DNA from 3 places in the Bacillus nitroreducens genome. Region 1 is predicted to be linked to each of the others. Evidence: riboswitches for the same ligand, from Rfam matches in the RefSeq annotation. Region 1 holds a riboswitch; each other region holds the start of a gene.

Evidence for each region. Region 1 has a riboswitch for S-adenosylmethionine ahead of ACWPVE_RS09615 (aliphatic sulfonate ABC transporter substrate-binding protein). Riboswitches for the same ligand answer to the same signal wherever they lie in the genome.
Region 2: linked by a shared signal. The riboswitch ahead of ACWPVE_RS13230 (O-acetylhomoserine aminocarboxypropyltransferase/cysteine synthase family protein) and the one ahead of ACWPVE_RS09615 (aliphatic sulfonate ABC transporter substrate-binding protein) in region 1 are both predicted to bind S-adenosylmethionine.
Region 3: linked by a shared signal. The riboswitch ahead of ACWPVE_RS17920 (Fur-regulated basic protein FbpA) and the one ahead of ACWPVE_RS09615 (aliphatic sulfonate ABC transporter substrate-binding protein) in region 1 are both predicted to bind S-adenosylmethionine.

Annotation. Positions count from the first base shown of each region.
Region 1 covers NZ_CAXHYI020000003.1:1,173,870-1,184,246, forward strand. Annotated here, with positions in the region: gene ACWPVE_RS09590 (LysM peptidoglycan-binding domain-containing protein) at 1-985, opposite strand, end outside; partial or broken gene ftsZ (cell division protein FtsZ) at 1,181-2,131, shown strand; gene ACWPVE_RS09600 (aldo/keto reductase) at 2,186-3,103, opposite strand; gene ACWPVE_RS09605 (hypothetical protein) at 3,203-3,373, shown strand; gene ACWPVE_RS09610 (Crp/Fnr family transcriptional regulator) at 3,413-3,916, opposite strand; SAM riboswitch class I at 4,273-4,383, shown strand; gene ACWPVE_RS09615 (aliphatic sulfonate ABC transporter substrate-binding protein) at 4,577-5,572, shown strand; gene ACWPVE_RS09620 (ABC transporter permease) at 5,741-6,577, shown strand; gene ACWPVE_RS09625 (ABC transporter ATP-binding protein) at 6,593-7,306, shown strand; gene acsA (acetate--CoA ligase) at 7,324-9,033, shown strand; gene ACWPVE_RS09635 (NRDE family protein) at 9,433-10,188, shown strand.
Region 2 covers NZ_CAXHYI020000003.1:1,941,619-1,951,995, forward strand. Annotated here, with positions in the region: gene ACWPVE_RS13190 (3-hydroxyacyl-CoA dehydrogenase NAD-binding domain-containing protein) at 1-2,251, shown strand, start outside; gene ACWPVE_RS13195 (acetyl-CoA C-acetyltransferase) at 2,488-3,666, shown strand; gene ACWPVE_RS13200 (acyl-CoA dehydrogenase family protein) at 3,726-5,510, shown strand; gene ACWPVE_RS13205 (arsenate reductase family protein) at 6,082-6,438, shown strand; gene gcvH (glycine cleavage system protein GcvH) at 6,551-6,934, shown strand; gene ACWPVE_RS13215 (YusG family protein) at 7,067-7,312, shown strand; gene ACWPVE_RS13220 (toprim domain-containing protein) at 7,464-7,817, shown strand; gene ACWPVE_RS13225 (thioredoxin family protein) at 7,899-8,204, shown strand; SAM riboswitch class I at 8,450-8,549, shown strand; gene ACWPVE_RS13230 (O-acetylhomoserine aminocarboxypropyltransferase/cysteine synthase family protein) at 8,719-10,047, shown strand; SAM riboswitch class I at 10,154-10,260, shown strand.
Region 3 covers NZ_CAXHYI020000003.1:2,872,112-2,882,488, forward strand. Annotated here, with positions in the region: gene ACWPVE_RS17905 (thermonuclease family protein) at 1-171, opposite strand, end outside; gene ACWPVE_RS17910 (YcdB/YcdC domain-containing protein) at 380-1,870, shown strand; partial or broken gene ACWPVE_RS17915 (3-ketoacyl-ACP reductase) at 1,880-1,972, shown strand; gene ACWPVE_RS17920 (Fur-regulated basic protein FbpA) at 2,079-2,276, opposite strand; SAM riboswitch class I at 2,359-2,462, opposite strand; gene ACWPVE_RS17925 (NAD(P)-dependent oxidoreductase) at 2,708-3,343, opposite strand; gene ACWPVE_RS17930 (Rrf2 family transcriptional regulator) at 3,497-3,925, shown strand; gene ACWPVE_RS17935 (hypothetical protein) at 4,074-4,910, opposite strand; gene ACWPVE_RS17940 (ABC transporter ATP-binding protein) at 5,136-6,053, shown strand; gene ACWPVE_RS17945 (ABC transporter permease) at 6,046-6,825, shown strand; gene ACWPVE_RS17950 (response regulator transcription factor) at 6,837-7,508, shown strand; gene ACWPVE_RS17955 (sensor histidine kinase) at 7,533-8,447, shown strand; gene ACWPVE_RS17960 (AEC family transporter) at 8,634-9,542, shown strand; gene ACWPVE_RS17965 (hypothetical protein) at 9,598-10,059, opposite strand; gene ACWPVE_RS17970 (AraC family transcriptional regulator) at 10,260-10,377, shown strand, end outside.

The sequences.
Region 1 (10,377 bases):
AGTTCATATCTTTTTGAAGTTCTTCCATTTTACGCGCAATTAGTGGATAAAAGTATTTTTGGGCACTAGTTGTAGAATTACCTCCAAAGAATCCAGTTCCTGGGCAGGTCTTCACATTGTATTCGGGACCTTTATCTAGTACTCTTTCTCCCGTTCGTAAATCCCACCAGTGGTGGTATGTGATACTATTAATTGAGGGGGTTAACCCAAATTTTAAACTTAAAACCGCATTGACGTAAATAATGGTGTCACTATGTTCCTTTGTCATGACATCTTGGCCTATATCAAAGTTTCCAACGTGCTCAATTGCGATACCAACAGAGTTAGCCTTGCTACCTATTGTGCCTTCAGGAGCAATGGATAATGGCCTTGAAACAACCACTTTCCCATCTGGAAACGTAGTAATGTTTTGAGCGATATGTTTCCACCCCATATGAGTTTTATGGAACTCTTCCATGCCTTTTACTAGTTCAAAATGGTTAGTACCGTTAAAACGGTTATAGTCTGGAATCCATGTATGGTGTTGTTGAATGAGTGATATTTTTCGTTTGATATTTTGATTAAAGAGCCAATCTTTAAATTCTTCTTTCGTCATTAAGATATGTTCCCCTTGCATGTTCATTTGTTTTGGAGGAATTTTAAGAATCTGACCTGGGAAGACATTCTCGGATGAAAGCTTATTAGCTCGTTTTATCAGTTCTGGTGATGAGCGAAACTCCGATGCAATTTCTTGTAGGGTATCTCCTGCAACAACTTCATAGGTTACGGGAACCCAAAGTTTCTGACCGACCACTACCCTATCTAATTGAAGGCCATTGGTGATTTTTAATTCATCCACTGTGGTTTCAAATCGTTTCGCTATCCCTGGCAATGTATCACCAGCTTGGATGACATAAATAGGATTTGGAGTTGTCGCGTTTGTTACAGTAGGTAAAAATAAGAGACTGAAGAAAAGTCCAATTAGTATAGTCATTTTTATTTTCATAGCATGTATCCTTCCATCATTTGATATGATTAGTTTGTAATAGAAGCTTAATATTATGCCCAAAAGGAGCTTCATCAGGTTCTTTTCATTTTTTAGAGGAAATTCATGTCAGAAACAGAAGTAGTACTACGAAGTATATAATATAAATCCGTTTCTTTATTGGGAAAAGGCAATGGACGTGAGGAGGAAAAAGTCATGTTAGAGTTTGAACCATACATAGATCAGTTTGCAAATATTAAGGTAGTAGGTGTTGGCGGCGGTGGAAATAATGCGGTCAATCGAATGATTGAAGCCGGAGTAGAAGGTGTTGAGTTCATTGCGGTAAATACAGATGGACAGGCCTTAAATCAATCAAAAGCAGAAATCACAATTCAAATAGGGGCATCATTAACACGAGGACTAGGTGCTGGAGCCAATCCACAAATCGGAATGAAGGCTGTTGAAGAAAGTGAAAGTGAGATTGAGGAAGTATTAAAAGGTGCGGATATGGTCTTTGTTACGGCAGGCATGGGCGGTGGTACAGGTACTGGGGCAGCACCTGAAATTGCACGAATTGCAAAAAAACAAGGTTCATTAACAATTGGTGTCGTTACCAGGCCGTTCCGTTTTGAAGGGCGCAAACGAGCAGTAAATGCAGATGCTGGTATTGACGCAATGAAAGAAGCAGTGGACACGTTAATTATTATTCCGAATGAAAAGTTATTGGAGATTGTTGATAAGCGCACACCGATGATTGAAGCATTCCGCGAAGCTGATAATGTTCTCCTTCGAGGAGTTCAAGGGATTTCCGATTTAATTGCTGTACCAGGATTGATTAATCTTGATTTTGCTGATGTAAAAACAGTAATGTCCCATAGAGGTACAGCTTTAATGGGAATTGGTATGGCAAAAGGGGATGGTCGTGCGATTGAAGCAGCACATAAAGCAATCAATAGCCCATTGCTAGAGACATCAATTAGTGGAGCACGTGGTGTCATTTTAAATATCACAGGTGGCAGAAACTTGAGCCTCTTTGAAATTCAAGAAGCAGCAGATGTCATTTCATCTGCAACACATGAAGATTTAAACATGATTTTTGGGTCTGTGATTAATGATAATTTAAAAGATGAGATTATCGTGACCGTAATAGCAACAGGTTTTACGGATAACTAAGAGAAGAGTAATAACCCCCACAGCGCTGTGGGGGTTATTTTACAGTTCTTACGGAAGTAGATAGCCAGCTGCTTGGAAAATGCTGTACCAATCTTCACGCGTTAGATTTACTTCACTTGCTTTGACAGAATCCTTTAAGCGTTCTAAATTCATGGTACCGATAATAGGTTGCATGTTGGCTGGATGACGTAAAAGCCAAGCAATGGCAATCGTTGTATTAGAAACACTATATTTTTCTGCAATTTCATCAATCTTTTGATTCAACTCAGGGCATTTTTCATTGCCAAGAAACGGTCCTTCAAAATAGCCATATTGGAACGGTGACCAAGGTTGAATTGTGATGTCGTGTAATCGACAAAAGTCGAGCACATCTCCATCGCGGTTAATGGATTGATCAATCTGCATATTCCCAGTAACGCCACTTGCAATCATATGAGCATTTGGAATACTAAGTTGCAGTTGGTTCGCAACAATGGGTTGCTTGACATATTTCTTTAGTAATTGAATTTGCATTGGTTTTTGGTTAGACACGCCGAAGTTTCGTACTTTACCAGAGGACTCCAATATATCGAATGCTTCCGCAACCTCTTCAGGCTCAACAAGGGCATCGGGACGATGTAAAAGCAATACATCTAAATAATCTGTTTTAAGTCTTTTTAAGATTCCATCCACAGAGTTTAGGATATGCTCCTTTGAAAAATCAAACATACCTTCTCGAATCCCACATTTGGATTGAAGAATGATCTTTTCACGAACATCGTCATTCATATGTATCGCATCAGCAAAGATTTCCTCACACTCTCCACTCCCATAAATATCAGCATGATCAAAGAAGTTTGCTCCAAGTTCTAAAGCTGTTTGAACAAACTTTTCTGCTTCTGGTTTTTCTAAAGAATTAATTCTCATACAACCTACTGCCACAACTGGTACCTCGAGTGTACTGGTTCCAAGTTTTATTTTTCGCATGAATGAACCTCCTATATTTGTACTGATATTACTGTTTCCTCTTTCTAGTCTACATATTTCAGTTTCGATTGGAAAGTCTAGAAAAAAGGAGGGTTTGGAATGAAACGGAAAAAGCGTGTGTTCATGCTGCTATTACTAACATTTCCACTGTTGTTCTTAATGGGGTGCGAAGACGACAAAGAAAGACCAGAAGTAGGAGAGGATATTGAGGAAATCGGAGAAGAAGACGAATTGGTGATGGCAAAATTGATGATAAAAAAAGAAAAATAAAAAAGTGCTCCTCCATAAGTAGGAGGAACACTTTACTTATTATGCTACATTTGCTGCTGTTTTCGTCGTTTTTCTTTCATTCATACGTTTTGCTAGGTAAGGTATTGCAAATCTGTCTACTCCGTAGTAGTATGTTGCAGCGCCTGCGAATAAGAGAATAACAGCTACTGTATAAAGTACTGGGTTTGTGCTAACTGTTCCAGCAAGTAAGAAGTTTAAGTTCATGAATGCACCTGCAATTAATGCTGGGATCGTTGCAGCACCTAAGATTAAACCAAGACCGACTAGAACTTCACCCCAAGGAATTAGTACATTGATTAATTCAATGTTTGGAAGAGCAAAGCCTTCAAGGAATCCTGCATACCAAGCTTTTACTATAGGAGCTTCGCCACCAGCTTTCGCGATTGCACCTTGGATGAAGCCACCTGCGTCAAACTCTCCAGTTACTTTACCAAAACCAGCTTTAAGCCATTGAATTCCTAACCATACACGTAATACTGTCCAAACAACTGCCATTATTGGTCCTTTTAAGAATGTTTTCATTCTAATCTCCCCTTATTTTAAATTTGTGAAATTATTCACAAGTTGTAGTAAAAAAATATAAGTTCGTAAGTAAGCTGCCAGCTTTTGTAGTAGTTTGTGAAATGTTTCACTAACTTTCTACACTCTTAATATACAACGGTTTAACAATAAAAACAATAGGTGTCACAAATATGACATAAATGTTTTTTTAGGTCTATTTTTTCTATGTATACATAAGATTAGAAGGTGGAAATAAACATGTAAGTAAATATTTTGATTAGGAAAAATATTTTAAAAAGTATTTGACTTTAGGAAATACTCATACTATAATCCAATCTATACAGTAAAGCACAGAAACGTATTAATTGAATAAAGGACTCTTATCCAGAGCGGTGGAGGGACATGGCCCTACGAAACCCGGCAACCTTCAAGAGATTATTCTTGAAAAGGTGCTAATTCCATCAGGTACGATACCTGAAAGATAAGAGGAGGATAAAAATCCCTCTTCTTATTAGAAGAGGGATTTTTGTATAACTAGAGTATTTGATGGTTGCAAACGCATTGGTATAATTCTTAGTTTTTATATAAATATACTAGGTATTTCTGTGTGAACCACATCATGAGGGCTGATACATACTAGAAGTCAATGTAAAAATAGTAATTTAAAGGGGAGAAAAAGGAATGAAGAAAATAAGTGTCATATTTATTGCGGTATTACTATTAGTGGGAATTGTTGGGTGCTCAAATAGTGCAAGTAAAGCAAGTGAAGGGAATGAAAAGCCAAAGAAGATCACATTGGATTACGCCTTTTATTCCCCGACAAGTCTTGTGTTAAAGGAGTTTGGTTGGGCTGAGGAAGTATTTGAAGAAGAAGGAATTGAGGTTGAATTTGTACTTAGTCAGGGAAGCAACAAAGCATTAGAATTCTTGAACAGTGGAAGTGCTGACTTCGGTTCATCTGCAGGAGCAGCCGCTTTAATGGCGAAAGCAAACGGTGCTCCAATTGAATCAGTATACCTTTATTCAAAGCCTGAGTGGACAGCATTAGTAGTAAATAAAGATTCAGATATTCAAAATGTAAGTGATTTGAAAGGGAAAAAAATTGCTGCAACCATTGGAACGGATCCTTATATTTTCTTATTACGTGCCCTGAGTGAGGAAGGACTAAGCCCTTCAGATGTCGAGATTGTGAATCTACAGCACGGAGACGGTGCAGCTGCCTTATCATCAGGTCAAATAGATGCTTGGTCAGGACTAGATCCTCATATGGCAAGAGTTGAACTAGAAACAGATGCGAAACTTTTCTACCGAAATGCTGACTTTAATACGTATGGAACCCTAAATGTACGTTCTGAGTTTGCGGAAAAGTATCCAGAATATGTTGAAAAAGTGATTGAAGTATATGAAAAGGCTCGTGCTTGGACATTAGAAAATCCGGAAGAAGCAACAGAAATCTTAGCAAAAGCGGCAAATATTGATCTTGAAGTCGCGAAAAAACAATTTAATGAACGTAATGATTTTTCAAATCCAGTACCTGGAGAGATTCAAATTGAGGCATTAACGGAAGCGGGTAAAGTTCTCCAAGAACAGGATATTATCAAAAAAGATGTTGAGTTAGATAAATTAGTTCAAGATTTAATTAATCCTACGTTTGCGGAAAAGGTTATCAAACAATAAAGGGAAGTGCCATGCTTTTGTAAAGCTCAAGAAACCATCGGTCTCTGCCATCTAATCCAACTGCTTAAAGAGAGAAACTTTTGTAAAAGCGACTGTTGTGATGGTTACGGAATGAACGGCACCTTGGGCTTTCTAACTATTAGCACTCCCTTGATAGGGGGATATACGATGAGTACAAAAGGTGAAACGCTCTCAAGGCAAATAAAGGTAAAACCAAAGCGTGAGTTTGCTTTAAATGGAAATGTAAAAATAGTCTTACTAGGTAGTATTATTCCTGTGATTTTACTCGTGATTTGGCAGTATTTAAGCCATATAGGTGTCCTAGAAGCGCATCTAATGCCAGCTCCAACAGTTATCCTAGCAAAAATAGTTGAATTTGCAGGAGATGGAAGTCTTTGGGGACACATTGGAATTACCTTATATCGAATCTTTTTTGGTTTTCTGATTGGGGTCGTTGCAGCAGTCATATTTGGTTCTTTGGTCGGCTATTTTAGGGTCGCAGAACAATTACTGGATCCAATGATTCAAGCATTCCGCTCTATTCCGTCTCTTGCATGGGTACCACTGTTTATTCTTTGGATGGGAATTGCAGAACCATCTAAAATTACACTTATTGCAGTCGGTGTGTTTTTCCCAGTGTATTTAAATATTGTATCTGGTATACAAGGTGTCGACCGAAAATTAATTGAGGTAGGGAGAATCTATAATTTTTCAACGTTTGAGTTAATCAGAAAGGTCATTCTACCAGCTTCACTTCCCTCGTTTCTAGTTGGAATTAGAAGTGGATTAGGATTAGGGTGGATGTTTGTTGTTGCTGCTGAATTGATGGGAGCGAGTCAAGGAATTGGGTATTTGCTTGTAGTTGGTCAAAACTCATACTCTCCTGAAACGGTCATTGCGAGCATTGTACTGTTTGCCATATTAGGTAAAATAACAGACTCCATTTTAAAGAAAACAGAGGAAAAAACACTACACTGGCAGGATAGCTTTACGAAGAAAGCCTGAAAGGATGAAGAATAGATGCTTGCAGTTCAAAATGTTTCACGAACTTTTTCGAACGGTACGACAGGGTTTAAGAATGTGAACTTTGAAACTAAAAAAGGTGAAATTATAGGGGTTTTAGGTACAAGTGGATGTGGAAAAAGTACGTTATTACGGGTTCTATCGGGACTGGATTCGGATTATACAGGAACGGTGAAAATCAGTGGTGACACAATCAACTCTGTTCATGAAAAGGTTGGAGTCATTTTTCAGGAATCACGATTAATGCCATGGTTAACGGTACTAGAAAATATCTCTTTTGGTTTAAGGAAGGATAACCAGAAAATTGAAAAGGCACAAGAATATATCAGACTAGTAGGATTGCAAGGCTTCGAAAATCATTACCCAAAGGATATTTCAGGTGGGATGGCACAACGAGTATCAATCGCTAGGGCTCTTATCACAGCTCCAGAGGTGTTGCTTTTAGATGAGCCGTTTAGTGCTCTTGATGCATTTACAAAAATGCAACTGCAAGATCTACTGCTAACCATCTGGGAGAAATATAAGTCGACGATGATTTTAGTTACACACGATATTGATGAAGCCTTGTATTTATGTGATCGGATTATTGTTTTAAAAGGGCAGCCAGGGGAAATCTATCAAACTATTCAAATTAAGGAACCTAAACCAAGGTCCCGCGGGGATGTAGGATTAGCACAACGAAAGGCAGAAATCTTAACACTATTAAGTTAACGAGAGGGGATAGGGAATTGACAGCGACAAAGTTGGACATCATTAAACCTACTGAAGGAAACTATAATCTACAAAACTATGATAAAGTATATCAACAATTTTCATGGGAGGATGTAAAAAAAGAATTTAGTTGGTACCAAACAGGGAAAGTAAATATGGCCTACGAATGCATTGATCGTCATGTTGACGATGGATATGGAGAAAAGATCGCCCTTCACTATATAAATGGGGATGAAGAACAATCGTATACGTTTCGGGATATAAAAGAAAAGACGGACCACCTAGCAACTGTATTGAAGAATTACGGTGTCAAAAAGGGTGATATTGTCTTTATCTTTTTACCTAAGCATCCAGATTGCTATATTGCGATGATTGCTGCAATAAAGATAGGGGCTGTCGCAGGACCACTTTTTGAAGCGTTTATGGAGGATGCAGTTCGAGATCGAATTTCAGACTGTGAAGGTCGTTTTTTAATCACTGATTCTGAATTGGTCAAAAGAGTTCCAAAACAGGATTTGCCATCATTAGAAACGGTATTTATTACAGAGGGTCCAGAAAAATGTCAGGAAAATGAAATATCTCTTGTTGATGCTTTAGCAAAGGCTCAAACGGAGACCGAGATCATTGAATGGTTGGATCTTGAGGACCGACTTAATATTCATTATACGAGTGGGTCAACAGGGAAACCTAAGGGGATTGTCCATGCTCATCGAGCAATGATTCATCAGTTCCAAACGGGAAAATGGGTTCTTGATATTAAAGAGGATGATGTATATTGGTGTACGGCGCATCCTGGCTGGGTTACGGGTACCGTTTATGGAATCTTTGCTCCATGGCTAAATCGGGCAACGATTGTCGTAAATGGAGGAAGATTTAATGCAGACTCTTGGTATTCAACTATTGAAAGAACAGGGGTGACCGTCTGGTATAGTGCCCCTACGGCATTTAGAATGTTAAAGGCAGAAGGAAATGAAGTATTAGAGAAATATGATCTTCGTACACTGCGCCATATTCTAAGTGTAGGAGAGCCGTTAAATCCAGAGGTCATCGTCTGGGGAATCGATGCTTTAGGGAAAAGGATACATGATACATGGTGGATGACGGAAACAGGTGCACAATTAATCGTAAACCTACCTTCAGAGGTTATTAAGCCAGGTTCAATGGGAAGACCTTTTCCTGGAATTGAAGTAGCGGTATTAGACGATGATGGAAATCCTCTACCGAACGGCCAAGTCGGTCATCTGGGTATCAAGGCATCTTGGCCAGGGATTATGAGAGAAGTATGGAAAAATGAAGAGAAGTATAATTCCTATTTTATTAATGGCTGGTATATTTCTGGTGACTTGGCGATTCTGGATGAAGATGGATATGTCTTTTTCCAAGGGCGCAGTGACGATATGATAAATTCATCGGGCGAGAGAATTGGGCCATTTGAGGTCGAAAGCAAATTGATTGAACATGAAGCGGTGGCAGAAGCTGGTGTCATAGGAAAGCCTGATGAATTAAGAGGAGAAATTGTTAAGGCATTTATCGTCTTAAAGAAAGGATACAGTCCTTCGGCAGAGTTGTTGGAGGAAATCCGTGTATTTGTTAAACAAAATCTTGCTGCCCATGCAGCGCCAAGAGAAATTGAAGTATTGGATGAATTACCAAAAACAAAGATTAGCGGTAAAATTTTAAGAAGAGAATTAAAGGCACGTGAATTCGCAAAAGAAGCAGTTCACTAAGAGTGTTGTAGGTTTCTGTTTTAGAGTAATTTCTAGGAATTAGTGCGTTATTTAGACCTACTATCGGTGAAATTGTTGGGTGGAGTCTGAATTAGATTGTAATTTGGACCCGTCGAGTCCGAAATCTATGATTAGAGTCGCAATCAAAGCGTAAGCCCAACGCTCCACCATCGAAATCAACATAATGTCTAAATCAAAGTATCTTTCCCATCACTTTTTCAACATAGCTACTTTTCACTTAAAAATACGTTAAATGACGTGTGAACTAATTTCAGTTTACACGTCATTTTTATGTTGTTTACTTGAGTTCCAACCACCCCTAAAAATTATTATTAGAGACATAGATTCTACGTTATCAGGGGAAATCTGTTATAATTTGTGAAAAAGGGCGGTGGGAAAATGTGCTTAGTATTGTTTGCATATCAAGCTCATCCAGTCTATAAATTAATTGTTGCGGCGAATCGAGATGAGTTTTTACAGAGGCCTACAGCTCAAGCTCATTTCTGGGAGGACGAACCCAATCTATTAGCTGGAAGGGACCTTGAAAAAATGGGAACCTGGATGGGCGTAACCAAATCTGGGCGCTTTTCAGCTATCACGAACTACCGTGACCCAAATGAGATAACAGAAGGTAAACAATCGAGAGGACAACTTGTAAAAGATGCGTTAACGTTTCATGGCGAGATTGCAGAATATATGAAGCGACTACAACAGACAGATTCAAACTTTCCTGGTTACAATCTGTTAGTTGGAGATTCGAATTCTCTCTATTATTATTCAAATGTCGGAAAAAGTCTCGAAAAGGTAAAGCCAGGCATTCATGGGTTAAGCAATCACTTACTGAATACAAACTGGCCCAAAGTTAAAAAAGGGAAAGAAGGACTTGAACAAGTCATTAAGGGTGAAAACGTAATAGAGAATCTATTCGAATTACTTCAGGATACAGATCGACCTGACGACAAGTTTCTACCTAAAACAGGTTTGTCACTGGAATGGGAACGAATTCTCTCCCCTTTATTTATTCAAACAAATGGATATGGGACGAGAAGTTCAACCGTATTTTTAATGTCTGATACCGAAATACAGTATGTTGAGCGAACTTTTTCAAATGAGGGAAAAAGTAATCAAGCATTTCATTTTCAGATTCAGTCCTGAGGAAGTCTTACTGGTAGTATATAATAGTATAAAGTAGATAAATCTACAAACAAGAGAATGGGCCGCAAAAGGAGGATAGAGTACGAAAGGATATATACTGTACTCTATTTTTTGTTTTTATTTTCAATTGTGTTGTCTAATTCAGCTGTAACATGGACGGTAAAATAGAACGTCTGCCTGCGCACATTT
Region 2 (10,377 bases), 770 kb from region 1:
AAAAAAGAAAGGGTTTACATTAGGGGATAAGCAAGTTCGAAATCGACTAAGTAACGCTGCTGTCGAAAAATTATTAAAACAAAAACCTGCTCCGCTCACTTCAAAAGATAACATTGCACTAATTACAACAGGAAACTTCGAAGATGACATGGCAAAACTTGCAGAAGTTGACTGGATTATTGAAGTGGTGGTTGAAAATCTTGAGATTAAGAAAAAGGTTTTTAGCCAGGTTGATAAGGTGAGAAAGCCAGGCAGCATTGTAAGCTCAAATACATCTGGTATTTCGGTAGAAGCTATGGCTGAAGGACGTTCAGAAGATTTTCAGAAACACTTTCTGGGAACACATTTCTTTAACCCGCCTCGATATCTCAAGTTGCTGGAAGTGATTCCAACAAAAAACACAAGCCCAGAAGTCCTTACATTCATGAAAAAATTTGGAGAAGACGTCCTTGGAAAAGGTGTTGTTGAAGCGAAAGATACACCAAACTTCATCGCAAACAGAATTGGAACATATGGATTGCTTGTTACTGTGCGTGAAATGTTAAAGGGTGGATATAGCATTGGTGAGGTAGACTCGGTTACGGGTCCAATGATTGGTCGACCAAAAAGTGCCACATTCCGAACCTTAGATGTTGTAGGGCTCGATACATTTATTCACGTTGCAAATAATGTTTATGAGCAAGTTGATGGAGAAGAAAAAGAAGTATTTAAGATACCTGACTTTATGAAGTCCATGCAAGAAAAAGGATGGCTAGGAAGTAAAACTGGCCAAGGCTTCTTCTTAAAGAAAGGAAAAGAAATCCTTGAATTAAATCCAGATACTCTCCAATACGAAGAACGTAAAAAATTACAAACACCCGTTACCGCATCCATCAAACAAGTAAAGGGGACAGCTAACAAGCTAAAAACCCTTCTATACACAGAAGATCGTGCTGGAAAGCTGTTATGGAATATTACAAGTCCAACGCTACTATATTCTGCACAGCTTTTAGGTGAAATTGCAGATGATATCGTTGCAATTGATGAGGCAATGAAATGGGGCTTTGGATGGCAACTAGGTCCTTTTGAAATGTGGGATGCGATTGGGATTGAACGTTCTGTGAAGAAAATGGAAGCAGAGGGTTCTTTTGTACCAGCATGGATTAAAGACATGTTAGCCAACGGACACACTTCTTTCTATAGAAAAGACAATGGCTCTACTTCTTTTTACGATATGGGTGAGTACAAAGCGGTAAAAGCTAATCCAAAAAACATCCATCTTAAGACGTTAAAAGAGACAAAAGGGGTCATTAAGAAAAACAGTGGAGCTAGTTTAATTGATATAGGTGATGATGTTGCTTTATTGGAATTTACATCACCAAACAATGCAATCGGCTTTGATATTATTCAAATGATTAATTACGCACTTGAAGAAGTGGAGAAAAACTATAAGGGCCTTGTCATTGGTAATCAAGGCAAAAACTTTTGTGTCGGTGCAAACCTTGCGATGATTTTAATGGAAGCACAAGATGATAATTATTATGACATTGAATTAATTGTTCGTAAATTCCAACAAGCAATGATGAATATCAAATATAGTGAAAAACCAGTGGTGGCCGCACCATTTGGAATGACACTTGGTGGAGGAGCTGAAATTTGTTTACCTGCATCAAAAATACAAGCGTCGAGCGAAACATACATGGGACTAGTTGAAGTTGGTGTAGGTGTAATCCCAGGTGGGGGTGGGAATAAAGAACTGTATCTCAACCATCTCCAAGGCATGCCAGCTGGAGTAGAGGTAAATCTTCAAAATGTCGCAAATAAAGTTTTCGAGACAATTGCAATGGCGAAAGTGTCTACCTCTGCAGAAGAAGCTCGTACAAATAATTTTCTAACAAAAGAAGACGGCGTAAGCTTCAATAATGACCACCTTATCTATGATGCGAAACAATCAGTTTTGGCATTGTCCGATCAAGGGTATAAAGCTCCAGTTCGTAAAAAAGTACCTGTTGTAGGTGAATCTGGATACGCAACCTTACTTCTAGGTGCACAAGCAATGAAATATTCTGGTTACATTTCAGATCATGATATGAAGATTGCAAAGAAACTTGCATGGGTGCTAGCAGGTGGTAATGTTCCATACGGTACAGAGGTCGACGAGCAATACTTATTAGATATAGAGCGTGAGGCATTCTTAAGCCTTGTCGGTGAGCCAAAGACACAGCAGAGAATGCAACACATGCTGGTTAAAGGAAAACCATTACGTAACTAAAGGAACTTGAATAAATGGTAATAGGGAGGATGAAACGATCGCGTCGACTAAGACGCCACGTCCTGTGCCAAAGTCGACACTAGCACATCCTGTGCGTCGAAAGGTCGAGGAACGATGGTACCGAAGACAAGAGCGTATGTTGGGATTACGTAAGGGCAGTGGGACAGAGTGACGAAGAGATTCCACAGAGATTTTCATCCGTACTTTACCTTCATAATAAGTTAGGAGGGAATATATTGAGAGAAGCAGTCATCGTTGCCGGTGCGAGAACTCCGGTTGGGAAAGCAAAAAAAGGCACACTAGCAAATGTACGACCAGATGATTTAGGTGCACTAGTCGTGAAGGAAACACTAAAGCGTGCAGGAAATTACGATGGAAATATTGATGATTTAATTATTGGATGTGCTATGCCTGAGGCAGAACAAGGCTTAAATATGGCGCGAAATATTGGAGCATTAGCAGGTCTTCCCCACACGGTTCCAGCAATCACTATCAATCGTTATTGCTCATCTGGACTTCAATCAATCGCCTATGCAGCAGAAAAAATTATGCTAGGTCACTCAGATACAGCGATAGCTGGTGGAGCTGAATCTATGAGTCTAGTACCAATGATGGGTCATGTTGTCCGACCAAACGCAAAACTTGCGGAAACAGCGCCAGAATATTACATGGGAATGGGCCACACAGCAGAGCAAGTTGCGATTAAGTACGGAATTAGTCGTGAAGACCAAGATGCTTTTGCAGTTAGAAGTCATCAAAAGGCAGCCTCAGCCATTAAAGCGGGTAAATTTGTCGATGAGATTGTTCCAGTTAATGTCACACTTCGTCACGTTGATGAAAATCATAAACTAATTGAAAAGCATGTTAAATTTTCGCAGGATGAAGGTGTGAGGGAAGATACAAATCTTGATGTCCTAGCAAAATTAAGACCAGCATTCTCGGTTACTGGTTCAGTAACAGCAGGAAATGCTTCCCAAACTAGCGACGGTGCGGCAGCTGTTATGGTAATGGACCGAGAAAAAGCTGCAAGTCTAGGGTTAACTCCTATCATTAAATTTAGATCATTTGCAGTGGCTGGTGTCCCACCTGAAGTAATGGGTATTGGACCTGTAGCAGCTATTCCGAAAGCAATAAAACTTGCGGGTCTCGAGCTTGAGGATATTGGATTATTTGAATTAAACGAAGCCTTTGCTTCTCAATCACTTCAAGTCATTCGTGAACTTGGACTTGATGAAGAAAAAGTAAATGTAAACGGTGGTGCAATTGCACTAGGCCATCCACTAGGATGTACGGGTACTAAATTAACATTGACATTAATGCATGAAATGAAGCGTCGCAACGTGCAATTTGGTGTTGTGACAATGTGTATCGGCGGTGGAATGGGAGCCGCTGGAGTATTTGAATTATTAGCTTAAATAATTGGCTAATTTAACTGGTTAGCCTATCCAATTCACGTATAATAGGGGGAAACAAAATGTCAAATGCAACTGATAAAGTCGTTTTAGGTGGGGGCTTTTTAATTGAGGACTTAGAAGCTGAGCGTGTCTTTACTCCAGAAGATTATACTGATGAACATAAAATGATTGCAAAAACTACAGAGGACTACATTGAAAATGAAGTACTTCCTCAAGTAGAGCATCTTGAAAACCATGAATTTGATCGGTCTGTAAAGCTTTTAAAAAGCGCAGGTGAACTTGGGTTATTAGGAGTAGACGTGCCTGAAGAATATGGAGGACTAGGTCTTGATAAAGTAAGCTCCGCATTAATAGCGGAAAAAATGGCAAGAGCAGGAGGGTTCTCCATTTCTCACGGTGCCCATGTCGGCATTGGTTCACTTCCGATCGTTCTTTTCGGAAATGAAGAACAAAAACAAAAATATCTTCCCAAATTAGCTACTGGCGAGCTACTTGCTGCCTATGCATTAACTGAGCCTGGTTCTGGATCCGATGCACTTGGTGCAAAAACAACTGCAAAATTAAATGCTGAAGGTACTCACTATGTATTAAATGGTGAAAAGCAATGGATTACAAACGCGGGCTTTGCAGATGTGTTTATCGTATATGCAAAAATTGATGGTGAAAAATTCACTGCCTTCATAGTAGAGCGAGGGTTTCCTGGAGTATCAACAGGGGCAGAAGAAAAGAAAATGGGGATTAAGAGTTCCTCAACACGTACCTTAATTTTAGAAGATGCACAGGTACCAGTTGAAAACCTTTTAGGTGAAGTCGGAAGAGGTCATATTATTGCATTTAACATTTTAAATATTGGACGGTATAAGCTTGGAGTTGGTGCAGTTGGAGGTGCAAAGAGTGCCTTTGAGCTGGCTGTGAAATACGCGAACCAGCGTCAGCAATTCAAAACGCCAATTTCTAAATTTGGATTAATTCAGGAAAAATTAGCGAACATGGCATCAAAAATTTATGCGGCTGAATCCAGTGTTTACCGTACAGTTGGCTATTTCGAGGATCGCATGGGGCAATTATCAGATGAAGAAGTAAATAATGGAAAAGAAGTAGCAAAATCAATCGCTGAATATGCTATCGAGTGCTCGATCAATAAATTTTTCAACACAGAAGTTTTAGATTATGTGGTAGACGAAGGTGTCCAAATACATGGTGGATATGGATTTATGCAGGAATATGAAATTGAAAGAGCCTATCGCGATTCCCGTATTAACCGAATTTTTGAAGGTACAAACGAAATTAACCGTTTATTAGTACCTGGAACATTCCTTCGCAAGGCATTAAAGGGAGAATTACCTTTACTTGAAAAAGCAACACAGCTTCAGGAGGAGCTTATGATGCTCATGCCTGAAGAGGTAGGCGAAGGTCTTCTGGAACAAGAGAAATACTTAGTGCGTAATGCAAAGAAGATCGGTCTTATGATAGCAGGACTTGCTGCACAAAAATTTGGACCTAAGCTAGAGAAAGAACAAGAGATTCTAGCGAATATCGCAGATATTGCAGCAAATATTTATGCGATGGAATCCGTGGTTCTACGTACAGAAAAAGCAATTAATAAATCTGGGGAAGAAAAAAACCAGCAAAAGATACTCTATACCCAAGTATTTGTTCAAGAGGCATTTAATGAAATAGAAGCCCATGCGAAGGAAACCCTTGTGGCAACAGAAGAAGGCGATGTATTACGAATGATGACATCAGCCTTACGAAAACTTACTCGCTTTACTCCTATTAATGTTATTGCGAAGAAACGTGAGATTGCTGGTAACCTTATTGAGGCTGAAAAGTATACTGTTTAATATTAGACTAGAAGAAGCTCCTTTGGGGCTTTTTCTTTTACTTTAAAAGATTTTATTTTTTAAGCAGGATTAACTGATTAGAAGTCGAAATCAATTAGTGGTAGTACCAATATTATTTTAAATTCAAAATCCAATATGTTAAAATAATCTTGGTAGGTAAGCTAGATTTGCTTAGCGCCTAGGCGCTCTCTAGTCTAGCTAAATTGTTAAGATTATTTAAGGCTCTTATCTAAAAGATTGTTGCTATTGGTTAAAACTAATCTTTCGATTTCAGCGGAAAGCGTCCACCTGCAGCGGAAAGCGTCCACCTGCAGCGGAAATCAATTGTGTCAATAACAACAAAGTTTGTGAAAACAGCCTTATTTAAAAAGCAGCATTCTATCTAGTTATTCTTATGCTTATGGACTTCCATAGGACAAGGAGGGCTTCGAGAGCATTTGCATCACACGAAGTAAATGTAAAGCATTTTCAAGGATGTGCTGACCTCCATGTTCGCCACAGGAGTGGTATTTTCTAAAAGTATTTGATTTCAGGGCGCTTGCGCATTTTTTTAGGTAAGGTGGTGAGAATTTTGGCATTAACATTCTATTGGTATCCAAAGTGTGGAACTTGTCGAAAAGCGAAAAAATGGCTTGAGGAACACCAGATTGATTTCGAGGAGATTCATATTGTAGACAACCCACCCTCAAAAGGGCAATTAAAAGAAATGTATCAAAATAGTGGATTAGAATTAAAGAAATTTTTTAATACAAGTGGTCAAAAGTATCGAGAACTGGGCTTAAAGGATAAAATTGGTACATCAACAGAGGATGAATTACTAGATCTATTAGCCTCTGATGGAATGCTTATTAAACGCCCACTCACTACCGATGGAAGTAAGGTTACGGTTGGGTTTAAAGAAGATCAATTTAAACAAACCTGGGCTTAATAGTTTTGGATGTAAGACCTTACAAAGGACTTTTACATAATTTTGTTTGAGTGATTCTCAACAAAATAGCAAGAACTAATTCATAAAATAACGATTTAATGGAGGGTACAAAATGAGCACACCTAAAGATTTACGTTATTCTGAAGAACATGAATGGGTAAAAGTTGAAGGAGATAGAATACGCATTGGAATTACAGATTTTGCACAATCTGAGTTAGGAGATATCGTATTCGTTGAACTTCCAGAGGTTGGTGACGAAATTCAAGCAAATGAGCCATTTGGAAGCGTTGAGTCCGTTAAAACAGTATCTGAGCTTTATGCTCCACTTAGTGGTAAAGTTGTTGAGGTTAACGAAGATCTTGATGATAGCCCAGAATTCGTCAATGAATCTCCATATGAAAAAGCATGGATGATTGTTGTAGAGCCTGCAAATGCTGGTGATGTTGAGAACCTCATGACAGCTGAACAGTACGAAGAAATGATAAATGAAGATTGATTTTCCAAAAAGAGCTGGTATTTCATTACCAGCTCTTTTTAATTGTATTTTTCTGTGTGGTAACTGACAGAATGAAGTTTCGCTGAATGGACACTCTAAAATTAAATACCAACAATGGAAGGGTGTTTAAAAATGGTATTGAAACGAACACGAATTGAAGTGACTGATCGAGTCATTGGAAAACTTGGAAATGATGAAATGACATTATTTGTAGAAAAGGAACCTATTGGTAAGATTAGATTTACGAGTCAAGGTGCACAATATGAGCTAAAGCAAGGATTTGAGCAGGAATCAAATAAAATTTTTACCTATGCAGATGTAACGACCAACCCAGATATGAAGTATGTCGATTGTGATGATGAAAATGGTTGGTGCTAAAGACAGTGGAAACCCACTGTCTTTTTTTCCACAATGTTTCCATGTGATTCACCAATCTTTAATCTTTTCTATAAAATGAAGGAAAAGCAGTTGTACACATCGAATAGAAAGAAATAACAGATAAAATGTACACTCGAAATAAGGTGATGAAATGGTGGCTTTTGACGATATTGAGAAAGTAATTATTGTTGAGGGGAGAACCGATAAAAAGAAAGTAGAAACAGTTGTGAATGAGCCGGTTGAAATCATTTGTACGAATGGAACGATTAGTATATCAAGATTAGATGAACTAATCGAGCATTTGTTTAATAAGGATGTCTATATATTAGTAGACGCTGATCGTGCTGGAGAAAAACTACGAAAGCAATTTAAACGCGAATTTCCTGAAGCACGACATTTATTTATCGATAAATCATATCGTGAAGTAGCAACAGCCCCTGAACAGCATATTGCAACAGTTCTTCTATCAGCAAATATAGACGTACATGCAGAATATTTATTATAGAGATATAAGCATGGATGATACATTACTTTAAAAATCGTGTTACAATATGATGCAAAACAAATATAAAGGTTGAAGTATAAGATGAAAGAATGGAATGAAAGAGAAATTAACGATCGACTTGCCAATACAGAAGAATTTTGGCTTTATTTATATACACCAATGTGCGGAACTTGCCAAGTTGCATCTAAAATGATAACAGTAGTGGATGAATTACTCCCTCATGTAATAATCGGGAAAAGTGATCTCAATTATTTACCTCAAAAAGCAGTGGAATGGCAAATTGAAAGTGTACCTTGCTTAATGCGTATTAAAGAAGGGCTGGCATTGGAGAAGTACTATGCATTTCGATCGATCCCATACTTATTAGAGGTCATCTCTAAAGAATAAAACAACGCCTTAATTGGCGTTATTTAATTGCGATTTTATGTGGTAATCCATCAGAATATGACGTATTTCCTGGGCAATTAGGAATATAGTTTGTTGTATTTTTAATAATACTGTCTAATTTTGTGTTTACATGACAAATAACAGGAAATTGTGAATTTAGCTTTTTTTCTAATAATTAATATTGACTTATACAAGAAAAAGGGTTACCATCGTATTAATTCATAAGAAATTAAAATTAAATATTAATCTTATCAAGAGTGGCGGAGGGAATGGCCCTATGAAGCCCGGCAACCGGTAACTTACACGGTGCTAAATCCAACAGACTATAAGTCTGAAAGATAAGAAGAGAAATCATACATACACCCTCTTCTTATTGAAGAGGTTTTTTATTTCTACTCTTTTCTAAAAGATTGTAGTGTCGTTTGGGTGATATCGTGTAAAAACTACCTGGTAAATATAACAACAATGTCTGCGCAAACAGCCTTTATTTATTAAAAAATAGGGAGAGATTCTAATGAGCGAAAAACAAAAGAATTATAGACCAGAAACAATTGCGATACATGGAGGACTAGAAGCAGATCCAATAACAGGTGCTAGAGCTGTACCAATCTATCAATCTAATGCATTCAAATTTAATACAACTGAGCATGCAGCAAATCTATTCGGTTTAAAAGAGAATGGATATATCTATACACGTATTCATAATCCAACAACAACTGTATTTGAAGAAAGAGTTGCACAATTAGAGGGTGGGGTCGGTGCGTTGGCTGTTTCAAGTGGAATGGCAGCAATCACGACAGCTATTCTAAATATTGCAGGTGCTGGAGATGAGATTGTATCAGCTTCTACACTATATGGTGGAACGTATAACCTATTCGCAAATACGCTTCCTAAGTATGGAATTAAAACGCATTTTGTAAAACCCACTAACTCAGAGGATTTCCGTCAAGCTATAACTCCAAATACAAAAGCGATCTTTGCAGAGACGATTGGAAATCCAAGTTTAGATGTCCTTGATATTGAAGCCGTTGCTAATATTGCTCATGAGGCAGGGATTCCATTAATTGTTGACAATACCTTTTCTACTCCATATCTGTGCAGACCGATTGAGCATGGGGCAGATATTGTTATTCATTCAGCTACAAAATGGCTATTAGGTAATGGAACAACAATGGGAGGAATTATTGTAGATGGTGGTAAATTTGATTGGAATTCACCGAAATTCCCAGGTTTCACAACACCAGATCCAAGCTATCATGATTTAGTCTATGCTGAAGCGCTTGGACCAGTCGCTTTTATTATTAAAGCAAGAGTTCAACTACTTCGTGATACTGGGGCTGCTTTAAGTCCATTCAATGCATTCCAATTTAACCTAGGTCTTGAAACATTACATGTTCGTATGAAAGAACATATTGCAAACACAAAAAAGGTAGTTTCCTATCTTAAAAACCATCCAGGTGTTGAATGGGTTCAATACCCTGGTGAAGAGGATCATCCTAATAAACAATTAGCTGATAAATATCTACCAAAAGGTGCAGGATCCGTTGTTATCTTTGGTATCAAAGGTGGAAGAGAAGCTGGTGAAAAACTAATCAACAGTGTTGAACTTTGGTCACATGTTGCAAATGTCGGTGATGCAAAGAGCCTAATCATTCACCCAGCTAGCACCACCCATCAACAATTAAGTTCAGAAGACTTAAAGGCATCTGGTACAACAGAAGACTTAGTTCGCTTATCTATCGGTATTGAAAATATCGATGATATATTAGAAGACTTAGAACAAGCTATTAAAATAGCGAACGGTACAAGTTCAGCTTACACTGCAGAAAACGCATTAAAGTAAATGGATAAATTTTGTCACACCATTTCCATTGACAGCAATTGCTACTGATGATAATATAACCTTCATATTGTTTAGAATGAACGTTTAAAAGTAAATAGATTAGATACTCTTATTTAGAGTGGTGGAGGGATGTGCCCGATGAAACCCAGCAACCGTCAACATTTGTTGAAAAGGTGCCAATTCACACAAAGCAATAGCTTTGGAAGATGAGAGGAAGGAATTCATTTTATGGTGCCTTTCTGCTCTCTTTAGCAGGAAGGCATTTTTATTTTCTTTTTTAATTATTTGCTTACTCGCATAAACTAAACAAAGTCTTATGAGATGTATAGC
Region 3 (10,377 bases), 1.7 Mb from region 1:
ATTATTAACTGAATCACTTATGTCTTTTAGCTCCTGAGAATCAACACTTTCGCCTATTTGTCCAGCCTTTTCTGTTAGTTTTTGAAAATCTTTTAGATTATTAGAATTTGCACAAGCTGATAGACATGTTATACATAACAATAGGATTGATGTTTTTACTATACTTTTCATGTTATCTCCCTTTACAACCTTTACTATGTTACTAATTAATCATATGAAAAATCCCGATAAATTCAAGTATTGAGTTGAAAAAGAATCTCCCGAGAATAATTGGAAGATATATGAAAAATACATATTTCAATTCACGATCAAAATGGTAAAATATTCTACATGTACAATAGGCAAGGATTGAGTTCTTTGACAACATTGGAGGAAAATGATGATTGAAATAATGGATAAGTTACAAGTCTTTTTACCAGTTAAAGCAATTGCGAAAAAGTCTGAGTTTGATGATGGAGGCTATGAGATAGTTGATGCAAGAACGAATGTGGAAATTGGAGGTTATTCCATTAACGAAAATGGAGAACTTATTGGATTTTCATTATTTGAAGAACCATCTGCAGGCAAACTTGCGAAGGAAGAAATCGCAGCGATTGCGCAAAAATTTGTGGACACCTTCTATCCGGGTCAAACGGAATATGAGCTTTCTGGAATCCTTGATTTGGATAATCCCTACATGATTACTTATGAAAAACGAGATCAGAAATACGGAATCTTTATCCATAGTACTGGACTTACAGTATCTGTATCGACATCCGGAGAAATTACGAGTTTTTATTGTGATGAGGAAGATTACGAGATTCGTTATTCTGATATTGTTGTTTCAGAAAAAGAGGCTTTAGAGAAATATATTGAGGCACTTGATTTTGAGTTGAACATTCAAAAGTTTGATCGTGATGTTTACGAGAATGGTGATAATCAATACCATCTTGCCTACAGTGTGATCGAGCATACGATGGAGATTCCTGTTGATGGCTCTGAAATCTCGAGTATACGAGAAGGGTTTGAATTGGATTCACCGATTGAAAAAATCGAGGTTCCTAATGATAGCATATATGAGTTAATCGGTATAACCAATGCATATCAGCTCTTAGGCAAACAAGTTAAAGAGGGTTACCGAGTGGAAATATGGTCTATGCATGATGAGGTAGAAGAGTATACATTCGACATGGATGAAATTGATGATCATGTTATCAAGCTTTGTTTTGATGAAAAATCGAATAGGCTTCTTCAGGTCGTAAGTGGTGAGGAATCTGCAAATGAAGGAGTAAAAGTCGAGTTAGCAAGTGCGAAGGAACGGGCATTGGAAATGATGTTTACGTTATTTCCTGATACACATGAAAGGTATCGATTAGAGGTATTTGAAGACGAGAATGGAGAATTTGATGAGGAGATGGAAGACACAGAGGAAGAGGATTTCGGAGACGAGGAATTCACTAATGATATATGTGACGAGGATGAACTCGAGGATGATTGGAGCGAGGAGTTAATAGAACATGAAGATACCTATACCTTTTATTTTCATCTCCACCATAATGGGGTCCGAGTAGATGGGCATGTATCATTTATTTCTGTAGGGAAGTATACTGAGAAAATCAAGCATGTTCAATTGGATATTCCAGATGAGGCCCTCTATAAAAAGCTACCAACATCACCCGTGATCTCGAGAACGGAAGCGAAGGAAATTTATAAAAAACATCTGAAAATGGAACGTATGTTCATCCGAGAGTATAATGATGATGGAAAGTCTATATATACACTCGCATATGTCCCAGATTTTCCTACTACCGTTGGCCATGTACGTGCAATTGACGCGGTTACTGGAAAAGCAATGTATGTAGACGTAGGAGATGCGACATTCTTTAATTAATGAAAATGGTTAGAAAACATCGCATTATTCCTAGCCTCTGACGAAGCAAGTTTCATTAACGGTACAGTTATAACAGGAGATGCTGGGTGGACGGCCTATTAGATAAGAAAAAAAGCTTGGGTGTGACGTTCCCCCAAGCTTTTTTCTTATTTATTTGTTCATCCTGCCACGATGAAAATACTAGACTCCATGAACATGTAAGTAAGCCTTAAAAGTTTTTCCATCGGATCGACCCTTCTCCAGTGTGAGGGTGACCTTTCGTTTGGATTTTAAAGTATTCATGTTCTAATTCGCACAGTGATAGTTCAAAGAGATGTTTTCCATTTTTTTTATAATGATTGGACTCAATCAACTTCCGAATCATTTCATTTTTGCGTTTTTCAACCGTTTCTTTTAATAAGGCCATAATAATACCTCTCCTTTCGTAATTGGCAAATGATAAACCATAGATAAGATAAGAAGAGGTTTTTTTTATTTGATCTTAACCTCACTTATCTTTCAAGCATGTTAGCTTGCAGGATTTAGCACAGTATTCTAAGAATCTGTTGCTGAGGTTTCACAGGGCCAGTCCCTCCACCTCTCTTGATAAGTTTATAATTTACTTATAGTATAATCATATTATTCCGATATGTCTACTTTAATTTGTGTTTTTTTCAATTAAATGTAAAATCATTGTAACAATTTTGATTGTCCTATTGGATTGCAATGAAAAAATACCAATGATTATACCGTAGGGGAGTCTCAAAGAATAAAGAAGAGACAAGTCTCTCGAAACCGAATTGGTTTGACGGACTTGTCTCTTTTTCACTTACTTAATCTTTAGTTGATTTCCAGATCTTAGTTTTCTCCGACAACTGTGAATCTTGAGTTGATATGTTTTGGGTTTTCGATTTCGTCAACGACTGCAATAGCGAAGTCGGCGTAACTGATATAGCTTTCACCCTTTGAGTTCACAAGTAGGTTATCCCCTCCAGCCACATAACTCCCAGTTCTATTTCCTTCTGGATCGAAAACAGCGGAAGGACTGATGAATGTCCATGTGATATCAGATGTTTCTTGTAATTCTTTAAAGTTTCGTGCTTGACCTTTTGCTGTCGGCTTAACGAAATCTGGAAATTCTGGCGTATCGATAAGTTGAACGGTTTTTGCCTCATCCACATAAAGACTACCTGCGCCACCAACCACGATGATTCTTGTATTTGTTCCTTTCACCGCTTCAATTAAGGCGTGGCCCGCATCAACATGTGCTTGTTCTTCTCCAAGGGGGGCACCAAAAGCATTTACCACAACATCGAGATACTCAATATCGGTTGTTTTTAAATCTAAAATATTTTTTTCAATTACTGCCACTTGTTTGTTTTGTATTTTAGAAGCATCACGAACAATTGCTGTAACGTCATGTCCTCTTTCAAGAGCTTCTTTCAATATCAGACTTCCTGCTTTCCCACTTGCACCAATGATTCCAACTTTCATGATAGATAACCTCCGATATGATTTAACTTGTAATTTATCTTGTTACATGTAATGATTATAGTTACAGGTTATGTTAAATGTCAACACTTTTACCTTTTAAGGTATAATAGGGAATGTACAAATATGTATCGAATGAAAGAAGGGGGACAAACAATGTCCATCAGTAGTCGATTTTCTGTTGGAATTCATATTCTATCCCTTATTCACATGAATGATGAAGGCGAGAGTTCTTCAAGCTTTCTAGCCTCAAGCGTGAACACGAATCCAGTGGTGATTAGAAAAATAATGGGAATGTTAAAAAAAGCGAACCTTATTGAGGTAAATCCAGGTGTTGCGGGTGCAAAGCTAGTAAAGAGCCCATCAGAAATTACGATGTTAGATGTTTATAAAGCAGTCGATGTCGTACGTGCTGGTGAGCTTTTTAGTGTGCATGACAATCCAAATCCATCTTGTCTTGTTGGAAAAAATATTCAAAATGCCATAGAACCTCTATTTGCACAAGCACAATTTGCAATGGAAAAAGTTCTAGCAAACGTAACTCTAGAGGATATCATAGATGGAATGAATCTTAATGGGACGTAAAGGTAGGGTATCAAGAGAAAGTGGTTCATGTTGATACTATATAAAAAACTGGACTTCCATTATTTTGGAAGTCCAGAAAATGTACTCCGCCATGATGTGTAAGCACACTTCTTGGTTTTTATTTGAATGTAAAGGGCATAAAAAAATACTAAAGTTCAATCTTCATATCTGCTTGGTTATACTCCATTATCTCTACTTTCTCCATTATTTTTATATTCTGCGGTACATCATTTATGAGTTGTTCATAACTGCTTTGCAACTCTTTTTCAAACAACACACCCGATTTATCTATTTTTAAGTCTAGTTTGAAATTTTTGTAGGTGATATTTTCAAAGTTGGATAAAGCAGTTTCAAAAGTACTAATTACGTGAGGACCAGCATCTGCTTCTTTCGCCTTGTCCAACTGTTCGTTTATTATGGAAATATTGTTCTGCTTAAGGGTTGATAAGAATGAATCATTATAAATAATTGTATAACTCATTCCATCGCTTTCCTCTATTTTCTCAACTTTTTCAATCTGTTTCTCATTCAATTCCAGATTCATTAAGGATTCCAGATAATCAGGGTATCCAGCTGCATCGTCATTTACGATTTGCCACTCCAGTTCTTCAGTTAATGGTTTATTCTCATTATCAATAAACTGATAATCCTCATTTATTAGTCCAAAACGCTGATATTGCTTTCTATCCTTTTGAATAATAGCTGTAAGAGTTACATCTTCTCCTTCGCCAAGCACTAGATCTGTTTGCCAATCAATATAATCACCATTAACAACGAAGATTCCATTCGTTATTTGAGTTGTATTTTCTTCGTTTTCATTTTCTACAACATATGTATAAGAGAATCTTCCATTTTCTAATTGTGTTGTTTTATTACGTGCATCATTAACGTTTGATAAGTGTTCTTGAACATCATTAGTTGAACAAGCAGTTACGATAAACAATAAAACAATAAATATACGTAGAATTCCATTTTTAAATGTCAAAATGCCCCCTCCAGTTTGTGCACTATTCTAATTAGTCTATCTATTTACGGATAAATAGTAAAATAGTTTCACATATTGAACTAATCTGTAGTTGAATAAACATACCTAAATACTAATCGTTCTATCATGGAGTGTTTTCTTTACACTTTCTTTATACTTTTCTAGTCTATTTATTTATACATACTACCTATACTAAGCTTATCAACACCTGAAAGGATGACAGTTATGTCTGATACAATTCTTAAAGCAACGAACGTTTCGAAAATATATGGAAAACACAGGGCACTTGATAAAGTATCAATTGAAATAAAACGAGGGATGATTTACGGATTGATTGGTGAAAATGGCGCAGGTAAATCAACATTCATGCGGACGGTAATGGGATTAATTACGATTGATGAGGGATCGATTGAACTGTTCGGAGAAACAGGGACGAAAGGGTTACAACGTGCACGTCGTAAAATGGGGCAATCCATTGAAACACCAGCGCTTTACCCTGAATTAACAGCTCGAGATAATCTACGAGTTCAAGCAGCAAATGGTGGAGTAAGTGACCGAGAAATTGACGATTTGCTTCAATTAATGAACATTAGTAACACGGGTAAGAAGAAAGCAAAAAACTTTTCACTAGGAATGCGTCAACGTTTAGCGATTGCCTCAACCTTGATTACTAACCCTGAATTTTTAATTTTAGACGAACCGACAAACGGACTAGATCCATCTGGAATTGTCGAGATGCGAGAGATTATTCAACGATTGGTAACAGAACGTGGAATCACCGTACTGTTATCAAGCCACTTACTTGATGAGCTCTCCCAACTCGCGACACATTACGGCATTTTACATGAAGGAAAACTTATTCGTGAATTTTCAAAAGAAGAGCTAGCACGAGAAACACGCAGGTACATTGAACTAGAAACAACAGAGGTTGAACATGCAATCGTAGTACTCGATGAATTAGGAATCAAAGATTATCAAGTCGTGAATGGAACGGAAATTAATATCTATGAACGACTGGATGATGTTGCTGCAATCAATCGTTCACTAGTCTTAGCCAAGGTGAATGTTTCTCGAATTGGCACAACTAGACAAAAACTGGAAGACTATTTTTTACAATTAACAGGGGGAACCACGAATGCTTAATCTTTTAACAGCCGAGAGAATCAAATTAATCCGAAGTCGAAGACTGTGGATCGTTCTTAGCATCTTATTTATACTTCCTATTTACCAAGTTGTGAATAGCGTAATTTCCGTGAATTACGGGGCAGAATTAGTTCAAGCCAAAGACACAGTTATCAATGGAGCAACGGGTATATTAATGATGGAGAAGAATGGATTTACCATTTTATTTATTATAAGTGCCTTTATCAGTTTTTTTATTGGAGAAGAATTTCAAAATGGAACCATTCGAAATGCATTGTCACTAGGACGCAGCCGTACTCATTACTATCTGTCAAAATTTATGATTGCGGCACTACTTACTCTCATTGGTGTAATGATCCTAACAGCGCTAGGTATGATAAGTTTCACAGTAGCATTTGGGTTTGGTGGAGTTGCGGAAATTGATCATTATTATAGCTATGCGATAAAGACGTTTTGTACACTTTATTTACTTATCTTAGCAAACGTATCTATTTATATGATGAATAGTTTCTTAACAAAAAACAGTGGTATATCAATGGTTTGGAGTTTTCTATATACAGTTGCGACAGCATTTTTACCTACTATGTTTTTACAAACAGAACATTTTAAGCATCTCACATTCTGGTTTACGGAAACTTTCTTGAATTATTCAGATTTCGCAAGCCCAGTAGATATAGCAAGATATCCGGAGATGGCATTAGTAAGTCTTATTACAATCGTGTTATCATCAATTATAGGAATCTTTTTATTTAATCGAACAGATATTAAGTAGGTAGGATAGCTATGACAACCATTTTAATCATTGAAGACGATATGGCGATACATTCACTTATTAAAGATACATTGGAGCTCAATCAATATCAAACTCTCAGTGCATACTCAGGGACGGAAGGGAAATTGCTGTTTGAACAAAATCAAGTAGATGTGGTTCTTTTAGATTTGATGCTTCCCGGGATGAATGGAGAAGAATTTCTTCAGGTAATTAGAAAACACTCTTTCGTACCTGTAATTGTCATTTCTGCAAAAAATGACCAAGAGTCAAAATTAGACCTGTTGACGAATGGGGCAGATGATTATATCATCAAACCTTTTGATGTAAAGGAATTACTAGCACGTATTCATATTCAATTACGGCATGCTGAGAAAGCCTCAATTAGTCAGATGAAAGAAATTCACTATAAAAATATCAACCTCAATCTGGACACACGTGAAGTAAAAGTCAACGACAAGCACCTTCATCTTACTGGACGTGAATATGCGATTCTTCTACTTTTTCTAGAGAATCCACAAAAAGTGTTTAGTCGCGCTAATATTTATGAAAGTGTTTGGCAGGAACCGTTTTTTGATAGTGATAAAACGATAAACATGCATATCAGTAATTTACGAAATAAACTCAACCATGAAGACACAAACTACATTAAAACAGTATGGGGTATTGGGTTCAAATTCGATTAGATAATGGAAAGGAGCGTGAATGGGATGTGGGGATGGATTTTTGTCTTACTATCATTTGCGCTTCTTTTTTATCTTTCTTTTTTAAAAAGGGAACTGCAAAAACTTAAAAATGAGGTCAAACACCTTCCAACAAATGCGAGCTTTGGAAGTAGGCTTTCTCTTGATTTCCGTGAGCAGACATTATTGGAGTTTGTCGATGAGTTGAATCAAATGATTGATGTCTTTGAGGAAAAAAATCATCGAGCAAAGCAAATGGAAGAAAATGTGAAACTATCAATCGCTGGGCTTTCTCATGATTTACGAACACCACTTACGTCGATCAATGGCTATGTTCAACTTTTACAAACGACGACGGATGAAGCTAAACGATTACACTATCTAAAGATTATCGAGCACTCCGTCAAACGACTAATCGAAATGACGGATCACTTTTATGATCTCGCAAGGATTGAAACGAATCAGCGTAAAATGGCATTAACATCGATTTCTCTTTCTAACCTAGTAGAAGAAATCTTTTTGTCTTTTTATGAACAATTTGAGAAAAAAAAGATTGAACTACATTTTCCTGAACAAAAGAATGATCGACAAGTTATTGCTGATAAATTAATGCTTACACGTGTGATTCAAAATATTGCGCAAAATACGTTACGATATGCGGAAAGTCAGGCGATCATCAATTATAAAAATGAGGACAATCATCTCCTTTTTAACATTAAGAATGACATTAAACGAGATAGTCAGGTTTCGGTTGAAAAGGTATTTATGCGTTTTTATACAGAAGACGCTAGTCGATCAAATACAGAAGCAAGTGGATTAGGGCTCTACTTGTCTAAGAAGCTTGTTGAAAAAATGGATGGAGAAATGAAGGCTGAGTTAAATGGAAGCTGGTTTATCCTTACCATTCAACTTCCAATCAGGGATCTAGGCTCTTTATCTTAGTGGAGAATCGGTTCTCGGTGTCTTATTTGAGTTGTCTGAAAATTTATTTTGTTAAGTTTATCACAAGTATGATAGAATCATACTATCATTCTACGAAATAGAATCGAAATTTGAATAGTAGGGGCATAAGCGGTGGGATAAGAAAAACACAGAATCCTACCAACAACCTAGAGGAGATTACTTGTGATGAATGAAGAATTTCTTTATATTGTGATAATTATTGCGCTTGGTTATATCTTGAAACGAATACATATATTGCAGGAGAAGGATGGAGAAGTCATTGCTAAACTCATTTTTAAACTAACACTTCCTGCTTTGGTACTTGTCACATTCGATTCTGTTGAAATCCAAACAAACCTTATTCTCATTCCAGTTATTGTAGTCATTTATGGAATTTTTACTTCAATACTAGGTTTACTTATTTTTAAAAACGAAGAGAGAGAACTCAAAGGCACGTTCTTAATGATGTCTTCTGGATTTAGTGTTGGATTGTTCGCATTTCCTCTCGTTTTTGCTTTATGGGGAATTGATGGGTTAACGTATTTTAGTATGTTTGATGTTGGAACATCGCTACTAGTTTTCGGGATTGCCTATATACTAGGAAGTTATTTCTCAAAAGAAGGGCTTAGCTTAAAACCCATTGAAATTGTAAAAAGACTTGTGCAATCCATTCCATTGATGACGTATTTGGTTGCTACTATCTTAAATTTAACTCATATCAAATTGCCATCCATGGTCATTGATGTAGCGAGTACGATTTCAGCAGCTAATATCCCCTTGAGTTTGCTCCTTTTAGGACTGTATTTAAATTTTAAAGTGGAAAAGCAATTTGTGAAGCCGATGTTGAAATTCTTATCGTTTCGCTATGGGATTGGACTGACGGTTGGGATTACATTATTCATGATACTTCCGTATGATGACATGTTTCGATACACGATCTTAATTGGTTTAATTCTTCCAGTTGCATCCTCACCGATTCCTTTTGCGATTGAATTTAAATACAGTAACGAGAGCATTCGGTTAATTGCAACGGTCACCAACATCACCATCCTAGTGGGTCTGGTTGTATTGGCTGTCATTGGGAATTTCATATAAAAAAGTGATCCAATTTTGGACCACTTTTTTATATGAAAGGGCTAGGTTTCTAGCCCTATTTTTGTTCTCGTCTTTTCATGTCAAACATACCGGTTGAAATTTCATTTAGTTTATTAAGGAAACGGTTAAAGCCAAAACCGACAAAAAAAGCAACACTAACTTGAGCAAATGGACCATCAATATTATCGGCGAAATCAATCATTAAGATGCCGCTTTGAATTAACGTGACAGCAATGACAGCTGTTCCTGTTGCAAACAGTGGGAAGAAGATATACATAATCCAATGCCGGGGTTCGATAAATTGATCGTTCATATAATGGGAACAAAACATATACAGATGCCTTAGCGATCCACCAATCGCACCAGCAAAGAAATAATATAAGAAAGATTTAATATTTGATTGTAGGTGGAGGGCTTCATCAAGTGTGCCAACCCACAATACGCCTATTGCAAAGAAACTTCCGAAAAATAAGAAGGATAGATAGATTAATATTAAGACTTTTACCCATCGTTTCAAGTGATCACCCCATTTGTATAGTGTATGGGGAGATTGAAAAATGGTGCGTATTTGGGGAGGGGATGTGTGTGTCTCAGATAGTAAGTATTAGTTAGATTACTAGGACGGGACATAGATATAACTGGTTTCTCTGTTTTTAAATTTTGGAATATTTATAATAGTTAGTGTATAGTATATGGTGATTCTGTTTAGATGTGGGGGTGTTTGGTTTGAATACAGGAAAAATAGCAAAGCAGCTAAATCAACTTATTTTTTCGATTCTATTGTCAGGATATAAACGATGTAAACCTGATTGGTATAAACCTTTTCGTGAGCAAC